Regions from separate parts of the Salmonella sp. A1325 genome, predicted to be linked through region 1. Evidence: predicted binding sites of a transcription regulator. Region 1 holds the regulator's gene; the other holds the start of a gene.
What was found. Region 1 encodes CRP, which controls carbon source genes, mostly activating them, when cyclic AMP is high. Its sites were predicted from a motif close to ATGTGANNNNNNTCACAT; they were not measured.
Positions count from the first base shown of each region.

Region 1 (5,125 bases):
TCTGGTGCTATGGTTGAGATCACGTCCACAGAAATGACCCCGCCTGTCAATGACTCGCATAAATTTATTCCCATGCGTGGCATTCGTAATCGCCATTTACAAACTATGCTGCCGCGCTTAATCCGCCGCAAAGTGAAGTTCAACGCCCACTGGCAGCGGCTGGAGCTACCGGACGGCGATTTTGTCGATCTGGCATGGAGCGAAGAACCGCAACAGGCAAAGCATAAACCGCGGCTGGTGGTCTTTCACGGTCTGGAAGGCAGCCTGAACAGCCCCTATGCCCACGGGCTGATTGAGGCGGCGCAAAAGCGCGGCTGGCTGGGCGTGGTGATGCACTTTCGCGGCTGTAGCGGCGAACCCAACCGTCTGAATCGTATTTACCACTCCGGTGAAACGGAGGACGGAGCCTGGTTTTTACGCTGGCTACAGCGGGAGCTCGGCGCCGTTCCGACAGCCGCCGTGGGCTATTCGCTCGGCGGTAATATGCTGGCGTGCCTGCTGGCGAAAGAAGGCCGCGATATTCCCATCGAGGCAGCGGTGATTGTTTCTGCGCCCTTTGTTCTCGAAGCCTGTAGCTACCACATGGACAAAGGGTTTTCCCGCGTCTATCAGCGTTATTTGCTTAATCTGTTAAAAGCGAATGCGTCACGCAAACTGGCGGCGTATCCCGGGTCGCTGCCGGTGAATCTGGCGCAACTGAAATCAATGCGCCGTATTCGCGAGTTTGACGACCTGATCACCGCGAAAATTCACGGCTTTGCCGACGCCATCGACTACTATCGTCAGTGTAGCGCCATGCCGTTGCTTAACCAGATTGCTAAACCGACGCTGATTATTCACGCTAAAGACGATCCGTTTATGGATCATCATGTGATCCCTAAAGCGGAAGATCTGCCCCCGCAGGTGGAGTATCAGCTGACTGAGCATGGCGGACACGTAGGATTTATCGGCGGTACGCCGCTGCGCCCTGAAATGTGGCTGGAACGCCGAATTCCTGACTGGCTGACAACGTACCTGGAGGCGTCATCATGATCATTCCCTGGCAGGGGCTCGCCCCCGACACGCTGGACAACCTGATCGAAAGCTTTGTGTTGCGCGAAGGCACCGATTATGGTGAACATGAACGTTCGCTTGAACAAAAAGTCGCTGACGTAAAACGCCAACTGCAATCCGGCGAGGCCGTGCTGGTATGGTCTGAATTACATGAAACGGTCAATATTATGCCGAAAAAGCAGTTTCGCGAATAAAACGCCTTTGCCGACAATACATTATTACTAAAGCTCAATCATGGAGTTGCCATGTCAGCCAAACATCCGGTGATAGCAGTAACAGGGTCAAGCGGCGCGGGGACCACCACCACCAGCCTCGCGTTTCGTAAAATTTTCGCGCAGTTAAATCTGCACGCCGCCGAGGTGGAAGGCGACAGTTTTCATCGTTACACCCGCCCGGAAATGGACATGGCGATCCGCAAAGCGCGTGACGCCGGGCGGCATATCAGCTATTTCGGGCCTGAAGCCAATGACTTCAGCCTACTGGAACATACCTTTATTGAGTACGGGCAGACGGGTAAAGGCCAGTCGCGTAAATATCTGCATACCTATGATGAAGCCGTGCCGTGGAATCAGGTTCCCGGCACGTTTACCCCCTGGCAGCCGCTTCCCGAACCGACCGATGTGCTGTTTTATGAAGGACTGCACGGCGGCGTCGTCACCCCGCAACATGATGTCGCGCGTCATGTTGATCTGTTGGTTGGCGTGGTGCCTATCGTCAACCTCGAGTGGATTCAGAAACTAATCCGCGACACCAGCGAGCGCGGACACTCCCGTGAAGCGGTGATGGATTCCGTGGTGCGTTCCATGGACGACTACATCAATTACATTACGCCGCAGTTCTCGCGTACCCATATAAACTTCCAGCGCGTGCCGACCGTCGACACGTCCAATCCGTTCGCCGCAAAGGGTATTCCCTCGCTGGATGAGAGTTTTGTGGTGATCCATTTCCGCAACCTGGAAGGGATCGATTTTCCCTGGCTCCTGGCGATGCTCCAGGGCTCGTTTATTTCTCACATTAATACATTAGTGGTGCCGGGCGGCAAAATGGGGCTGGCGATGGAGCTGATTATGTTGCCGCTGGTGCAGCGATTAATGGAAGGCAAAAAAATCGAATAACCGCGGTGAAATGCCCGATGGCGCTACGCTTATCGGGCCTACGAGATAAAAACGGGTAGGCCGGATAAAGCCACGCCGCCATCCGGCATCACATGTTACGCCGCAATCACTTCATACGAATGGGTAATATTGACCGCTTTTTCCAGCATTAGCGCCACCGAGCAATATTTTTCCGCGGAGAGATCGACAGCGCGCGCGACGGCAGCCTCTTTCAGATCGCTGCCGGTAACGATAAAATGCAGATTAATGTGCGTAAACAGGCGCGGCGCGTCTTCCCGGCGCTCGGATGTCAGCTTCACTTCGCAGTTGGTGACATTCTGACGGCCCTTTTGCAGGATTGATACCACATCAATAGCGCTACATCCGCCAGCCGCCATTAATACCATCTCCATCGGACTCGGCGCTTTGTCACCGGAGTTGCCATCCATTAAAATCTGGTGGCCGGAGGAGGACTCTCCGAGGAACGTGAGCCCTTCAACCCACTTTACACGCGCTTGCATATTTCGTAACTCCAATGTTTCAATTTTCCTGAAAGATTACGCGCATACAACAAAAGTCGCAATGGAAGGCGACCTGGGTCATGCTGAAGCGAGACACCAGGAGACACACGGCGAAAGCTATGCTAAAACAGACAAGATGCTACAGTAATACATTGACGTACTGCATGTATGCAGAGGACATCACATTACAGGCTACAATCTATTTTCGTAGCCCCCTTCCCAGGTAGCGGGAAGTATATTTTTGCAACCCCAGAGACAGTGCCGTTTTCTGGCTCTGGAGACAGCTTATAACAGAGGATAACCGCGCATGGTGCTTGGCAAACCGCAAACAGACCCGACTCTTGAATGGTTCTTGTCTCATTGCCACATTCATAAGTACCCGTCAAAGAGCACGCTGATTCACCAGGGTGAAAAAGCAGAAACGCTGTACTACATCGTTAAAGGCTCCGTGGCAGTGCTGATCAAAGATGAGGAAGGGAAAGAAATGATCCTTTCTTATCTGAATCAGGGTGATTTTATTGGTGAACTGGGCCTGTTTGAAGAAGGTCAGGAACGCAGCGCCTGGGTACGTGCGAAAACCGCATGTGAGGTCGCTGAAATTTCCTACAAAAAATTTCGCCAATTAATCCAGGTCAACCCGGATATTCTGATGCGCCTCTCTTCCCAGATGGCTCGTCGCTTACAAGTCACCTCTGAAAAAGTAGGTAACCTCGCCTTCCTTGACGTCACCGGGCGTATCGCTCAGACGCTGCTGAATCTGGCGAAACAGCCCGATGCCATGACGCACCCGGATGGGATGCAGATCAAAATCACCCGTCAGGAAATCGGCCAGATCGTCGGCTGCTCCCGCGAAACCGTTGGTCGTATTTTGAAAATGCTGGAAGATCAAAACCTGATCTCCGCGCATGGCAAGACCATCGTCGTCTACGGCACCCGTTAATTCCGTCAGAATGGCGCGTTTTATCATGCGCCATTTTTGTTTGCATCGATGTGGCGAAGACTGATTTATCACCCAGAGATTAATTACGCACTACGGCAAACGCTGGTGCTGTGCCTGCCTGTGGCTGTTGGTTTATTGATAGGCCAGCTACACCTGGGCTTGCTTTTCTCTCTCGTTCCCGCCTGCTGCAACATTGCAGGTCTGGATACCCCGCACAAACGCTTTTTTAAACGCCTGATCATCGGCGCGTCGCTGTTCGCCGGATGCAGTCTGGTAACGCAACTTCTGCTGGCGGAATCCATCCCCCTGCCGTTGATCCTGACCGGGCTCACGCTGGTGCTTGGCGTGACGGCGGAAATTAGCCCGCTTCACGCGCGGCTACTGCCAGCGTCGCTGATTGCCGCCATCTTTACCCTGAGTCTTGCGGGATACATGCCCGTCTGGGAGCCACTGCTCATTTATGCGCTGGGCACGCTATGGTACGGCGTGTTTAACTGGTTTTGGTTCTGGCTATGGCGCGAACAGCCGCTGCGCGAGTCATTGAGTTTGTTATACCGTGAACTGGCCGATTATTGCGAAGCGAAATACAGCCTGCTCACCCAACATATCGATCCGGAAAAAGCGCTGCCTCCCCTGCTGATACGCCAGCAAAAAGCGGTCGATCTCATTACCCAGTGTTACCAACAGATGCATATGCTTTCGGCGCACAACAATAATGATTACAAGCGTCTACTACGGGCTTTTCAGGAAGCGATGGATTTGCAGGAGCACATCTCCGTCAGCTTGCATCAGCCGGAAGAGGTACAGAAACTGGTAGAACGCAGCCATGCGGAAGAGGTGATTCGCTGGAATGCGCAAACGGTCGCCGCCCGCCTGCGCGTGCTGGCGGATGACATTCTTTATCATCGTCTGCCGACGCGCTTCTCCATGGAAAAACAGATTGGCGCTCTGGAGAAGATCGCCAATCAGCATCCTGAAAATCCGGTAGGCCAGTTCTGCTATTGGCACTTCAGTCGAATCGCCCGTGTGCTGCGTACTCAGCGACCGCTGTACGCCCGCGACCTGATGGCCGATAAACAGCGTCGTTTGCCGCTACTTCCGGCGCTGAAAAATTATATGTCTCTTAAATCACCGGCGCTACGCAACGCCGGACGCATCAGCGTGATGATGAGCATCGCCAGTCTGATGGGCAGCGCGTTGCACCTGCCTAAACCGTACTGGATACTCATGACAGTGCTGTTTGTCACCCAAAACGGCTATGGCGCGACGCGCGTACGTATTCTGCACCGTTCGGTCGGAACGCTGGTCGGCCTGGTGATTGCCGGCGTCACGCTGCACTTACATATTCCCGAAAGCATTACGCTGGCGGTCATGCTGGTACTAACGCTGGCAAGTTATCTGATTATTCGTAAAAACTACGGCTGGGCGACGGTCGGCTTTACGGTGACGGCGGTATACACCATCCAGTTACTGACGTTAAACGGAGAGCAGTTTATTGTGCCGAGGCTGATCGATAC
Region 1 covers NZ_JAMLWO010000004.1:13,274-18,398, forward strand. The annotation lists gene NAZ64_RS09440 (hydrolase) at 1-1,032, shown strand, start outside; gene NAZ64_RS09445 (YheU family protein) at 1,029-1,247, shown strand; gene NAZ64_RS09450 (phosphoribulokinase) at 1,299-2,168, shown strand; gene NAZ64_RS09455 (OsmC family protein) at 2,264-2,668, opposite strand; gene crp (cAMP-activated global transcriptional regulator CRP) at 2,976-3,608, shown strand; gene NAZ64_RS09465 (YccS/YhfK family putative transporter) at 3,657-5,125, shown strand, end outside.

Region 2 (5,125 bases), on a different contig from region 1:
AAAACTGGCTTGATATCATTCGCGCCTCCAGCGCCATACCGGGTTTCTACCGTACCGGTGTTACGTTAGAGGGCATCAACTATCTGGACGGTGGCATTAGCGACGCCATTCCGGTTCAGGAGGCGGCAAAGCGGGGGGCGAAAACCATTGTGGTGATCCGCACCGTACCCTCGCAAATGTATTACACGCCGCAGTGGTTTAAGCGTATGGAGCGCTGGCTGGGAGAGAGCAGTCTACAGCCGTTGGTCAACCTGGTGCAGCATCATGAAACGTCCTACAGCGCGATCCAACAATTTATTGAAAAGCCGCCGGGTAAGCTGCGGATCATTGAAATTTATCCGCCGAAACCGCTGCACAGCATGGCGCTGGGCAGCCGTATCCCGGCGCTGCGTGAGGATTACAAAACCGGGCAATTATGCGGGCGTTATTTCCTTGCCACCGTTGGTAAATTGCTCGCCGCAACGCCGCCTCTCTTGCGCCATACGTCGCGGATTGCCATGCCGGAAACGGTGGTCGTGCCTCCGGCGCCGGTGGCCAATGATACGCATGTGGCGGAGGTCATTAGCGCGCCGCAGGCAAACGACACCACATTTACCGACGAGGATCTGGCGTGAGCTGGCGCTTTATCGATACACACTGCCATTTTGATTTCCCGCCCTTTACGGGCGATGAGCGCGCCAGTATTCAGCGTGCCTGTGAGGCGGGCGTTGAAAAAATCATCGTGCCGGCGACCGAGGCGGCGCACTTTCCCCGCGTGCTGGCGCTGGCGGCGCGTTTCCCGTCGCTTTATGCTGCGCTGGGATTGCACCCCATTGTGATTGAGCGTCATGCCGATGACGATCCTGATAAGCTGCAACAGGCGCTGGCGCAACAACAGAACGTCGTGGCGGTAGGCGAGATCGGTCTCGATCTTTATCGCGACGATCCGCAGTTCGCCAGGCAAGAGCGATTTTTAGACGCGCAACTGCAACTGGCAAAACGCTACGATCTGCCGGTGATCCTGCACTCGCGGCGCACGCATGACAAACTGGCGATGCATTTAAAGCGCCAGGATCTGCCGCGAACCGGCGTGGTGCATGGTTTTGCCGGCAGTCTGCAACAGGCCGAACGCTTTGTGCGACTGGGCTATAAAATCGGCGTCGGCGGCACCATCACCTACCCGCGCGCCAGTAAAACCCGTGATGTTATGGCGCGGTTGCCGCTGGACGCGCTGTTGCTGGAGACCGATGCGCCGGATATGCCGCTAAAGGGGTTTCAGGGGCAGCCGAATCGCCCGGAGCAGGCGGCGCGCGTATTTGATGCGCTCTGCGAATTACGTCCGGAGCCCGCAGAGGTGATAGCCGATACGCTGTATCGCAATACCATTACCTTGTTTCGGCTCTGAGGGCATCGCAGCCGCCATCCGGCAGGTGACGCTTACAAATATAGCGCCGGCAAAATCAGCTTCGCCACCCCACGCGCGCGCAATCCGTCAGCCAGCCGTTCCACCTCTTGCGGCGTCGCGCCTGGCCAGGCTTTCGCTTCGCCATAGACGCCATGCGCATGAAAGGCATTCAGGCGCACCGGAACCTCGCCCAGCGAAGTAATAAACGCCGCCAGTGAATCGATATGCGCCGCATAGTCCACCTGACCCGGGATAACCAGCAACCGCAGCTCCGCCAGTTTTCCCCGCGCAGCAAGAAAGCGGATACTGTGCTTAATATGCGTGTTATCACGTCCGGTCAGACGGTGATGACACTCGCTCTTCCAGGCTTTCAGATCGAGCATTACGCCGTCGCAAACCGGCAGTAGTTTCTGCCAGCCGGTCTCGCTTAACTGACCATTACTGTCCACCAGACAGGTCAGCCGTTGTAACTGCGGATCGGCTTTGATCGCCGTAAATAGCGCCACAATAAACGGTAATTGCGTGGTCGCCTCTCCGCCGCTGACGGTAATACCTTCAATAAACAGCGATGCTTTACGAATATGACGCAGCACATCGTCAACGCTCATGGTTTGCGCCATTGGCGTTGCCCGCTGTGGGCACATTTTCAGGCAGGTATCGCACTGCTCGCAGACGTCCGACCGCCATACCACTTTCCCGCCATCAACGCTGAGGGCGTGATGCGGACACTGCGATACGCATTCCCCGCAGTCGTTACAGCGTCCCATCGTCCACGGGTTATGGCAATTCTTACAGCGCAAATTGCAGCCCTGTAAGAATAATGCCAGGCGGCTGCCTGGCCCATCGACGCAGGAAAACGCAATGATCTTACTGACTAAAGCGCATCTGTTGTTCATGGCTGACTACGCGTGGCTGTCGTTCCAGGATGCGGGTATTACGTGCGGCTTCTTCTCCCAGCCAGGTGGTATTCGTGCGCGAGCCTTCGGCGCGAAATTTCGCCAGATCCGACAGGCGCACCATATAACCGGTGACGCGCACCAGATCGTTGCCGCTGACATTGGCGGTAAATTCCCGCATCCCGGCTTTGAACGCGCCAAGACAAAGCTGAACCAGCGCCTGCGGATTACGCTTGATGGTTTCGTCCAGCGTCAGAATGTCGCTGATCCCGGCATGATAAAAGGCATGGTGCGGCGCGACGGTTTGCAAATGGGTGATAGGGTCCGGTTCATCGCCATACGGCAGACGTGCGCCCGGCGTAGTGCCAATATCGGAACTGATGCCAGACTGGGCATGGAGCAGCGCCCGTTGCTTCCAGCCATACTTCACTGGCGTATTTTCGACGAAATCCGCCAGTTGGGCGCTAATACGGTAGCCCAGCTCGTTCGCCGTTTCATTCTTGCCGTAACGGGCGTTTAGGCCCGCGTTTTCGCACAGCAGATTCACGGCTTCCGCCAGCCCGTACATACCGAACATCGGCGCAAAACGTTCGGGATCGATCAAACCTTCCTGTACAAGAAAGCTATTCTCAAAGAAATGTGACTTTTCATAGAGGAATTCACATCGTGAATTAATGATGGCGATCTGCTGTCGGCAGTAGTGCGGTAGCGTGCGTGAAAAGAAGTCATCGACAGACGTACTGCGTTCTGCCACGGCTTTCAGGTTGAGACGTACCAGCGTACTGCCGCCGCCGCCAAGCGGTAGCGAGTTATAACAACTGACGATGCCATAATGGCCTTTTGTGAAAATTTTATCATTTACAGGGCCATTGGAAATGTGTGGCTTACTACATTCGCAAATGTTTTTGGCGACCTCCAGCAGCAGATCGTCCGGCGTAATTTCCGCATCGTAGATAAACGTCAGGTTAGGCGCCACCTGCTTTAGCTCGGCATCAGCGCGCAAAATCGCTCGTGTGACAGGCGTATCGGCAGGGCCAATATTGGCATGCATAAAGGCGTCTGGCAGCGTTCTGTCGAGATAACGCCAGAAACGTTTTATTCGAATATCGATCGCATCTTGTGTTAGAATTCTAACATACGGTTGCAGCAACGCATCAAGCTGGCCGAGATAAACCGGCATGGACGTCACGGAAGGAACGTGATGATACAGAATGGTGAGTAGGGATAACGCATCATCCAGATCTTTCGCGCCTTCCAGTTCCAGCCACTGTGAACCGTTAGCCAGAAATCGGGCGTAATCGGGCAACACGTAGCGCGGTTTGAAGGGGGCGTGCCCCTCAAACATATCGCAAATGACGCCTTCATCCAGCGCCTGGCGGGCATCTTCCGGCAGGGGGGGATAAGGCAGGGCGTTTTCAGCTTCCAGCGCCAGAAAATGGCGTTTTTGTTCAGGCGTGAGCACCGGGCTGGTCACAATTTGCTGGCAACGCTGCTGGAGCGCAGTTTCGCATGAGGCAGGCATCTTCGTTTCCTCTTTATGCCGGGACGATGCGCTATTGTAGAAAATGGCGGCAAACCGACTTTGATCCTGATGCGCTTATCGCTCGAAGAACAGGCGGTGACGGCGGGATAATTTGATTCAGATCTCATTACAGTAATGCAAATTTGTACGTAGTTTTCATTAACTGTGATGTATATCGAAGTGTAAACGCGATTGAATGTTAGAATATTAACAGACTCGCAAGGTGAAATTTTATACGGCAATGCCGTTGGAGAATGTCATGACTGATTTAAAAGCAAGCAGCCTGCGTGCGCTCAAACTGATGGATCTGACCACTCTGAACGATGACGACACCAATGAAAAAGTGATCGCGTTGTGTCATCAGGCAAAAACCCCGGTCGGGAATACGGCGGCGATTTGTATTTACCCGCGTTTTATCCCGATTGCGCGTAAAACTCTGAAAGAACAAGGTACGCCGGACATCCGCATTGCAACGGTGACTAACTTCCCGCATGGCAATGATGACATCGATATTGCGCTGGCGGAAACCCGTGCGGCGATCGCCTACGGCGCTGACGAAGTGGACGTGGTATTCCCGTACCGCGCGTTGATCGCCGGTAACGAGCAGGTGGGTTTTGACCTGGTAAAAGCCTGTAAAGACGCTTGTGCCGCAGCGAACGTATTGCTGAAAGTGATCATTGAAACCGGCGAGCTGAAAGAAGAGGCGCTGATTCGTAAAGCCTCTGAAATCTCCATCAAAGCCGGTGCGGATTTCATCAAAACCTCTACCGGTAAAGTGCCGGTAAACGCTACGCCGGAAAGCGCGCGCATCATGATGGAAGTGATCCGCGACATGGGCGTTTCCAAAACCGTTGGCTTCAAACCGGCGGGCGGCGTACGTACGGCGGAAGACGCGCAGAAATTCCTCGCGATTGCAGACGAACTGTTTGGCGCTGACTGGGCAGATTCTCGTCACTACCGCTTTGGCGCATCCAGCCTGCTGGCAAGCCTGCTGAAAGCGCTGGGTCACGGCGACGGTAAGAGCGCCAGCAGCTACTAAGCTCTGATTTGCCGGATGGCGTTGCGCTTATCCGGCCTACAAATCCAGGCCTGTAGGCCGGATAAGGCGTTAGCCGCCATCCGGCGATGTAAGCCTTCTACTCTTTTCCCTCAGGAGGGTACCGTGTTTCTCGCACAAGAAATTATTCGTAAAAAGCGTGATGGTCATGCGTTGAGTGACGAAGAAATTCGTTTCTTTATCAATGGTATTCGTGACAATACTATCTCTGAAGGGCAGATTGCCGCCCTGGCGATGACCATCTTCTTCCACGATATGACCATGCC
Region 2 covers NZ_JAMLWO010000006.1:95,091-100,215, reverse strand. The annotation lists gene NAZ64_RS13510 (patatin-like phospholipase family protein) at 1-614, shown strand, start outside; gene NAZ64_RS13505 (metal-dependent hydrolase) at 611-1,384, shown strand; gene NAZ64_RS13500 (YjjW family glycine radical enzyme activase) at 1,417-2,280, opposite strand; gene NAZ64_RS13495 (YjjI family glycine radical enzyme) at 2,252-3,802, opposite strand; gene deoC (deoxyribose-phosphate aldolase) at 4,062-4,841, shown strand; gene deoA (thymidine phosphorylase) at 4,965-5,125, shown strand, end outside.
Region 2: deoC (deoxyribose-phosphate aldolase) is a predicted target of CRP. The motif match lies at 3,913-3,930, and genes of this name have one in related genera.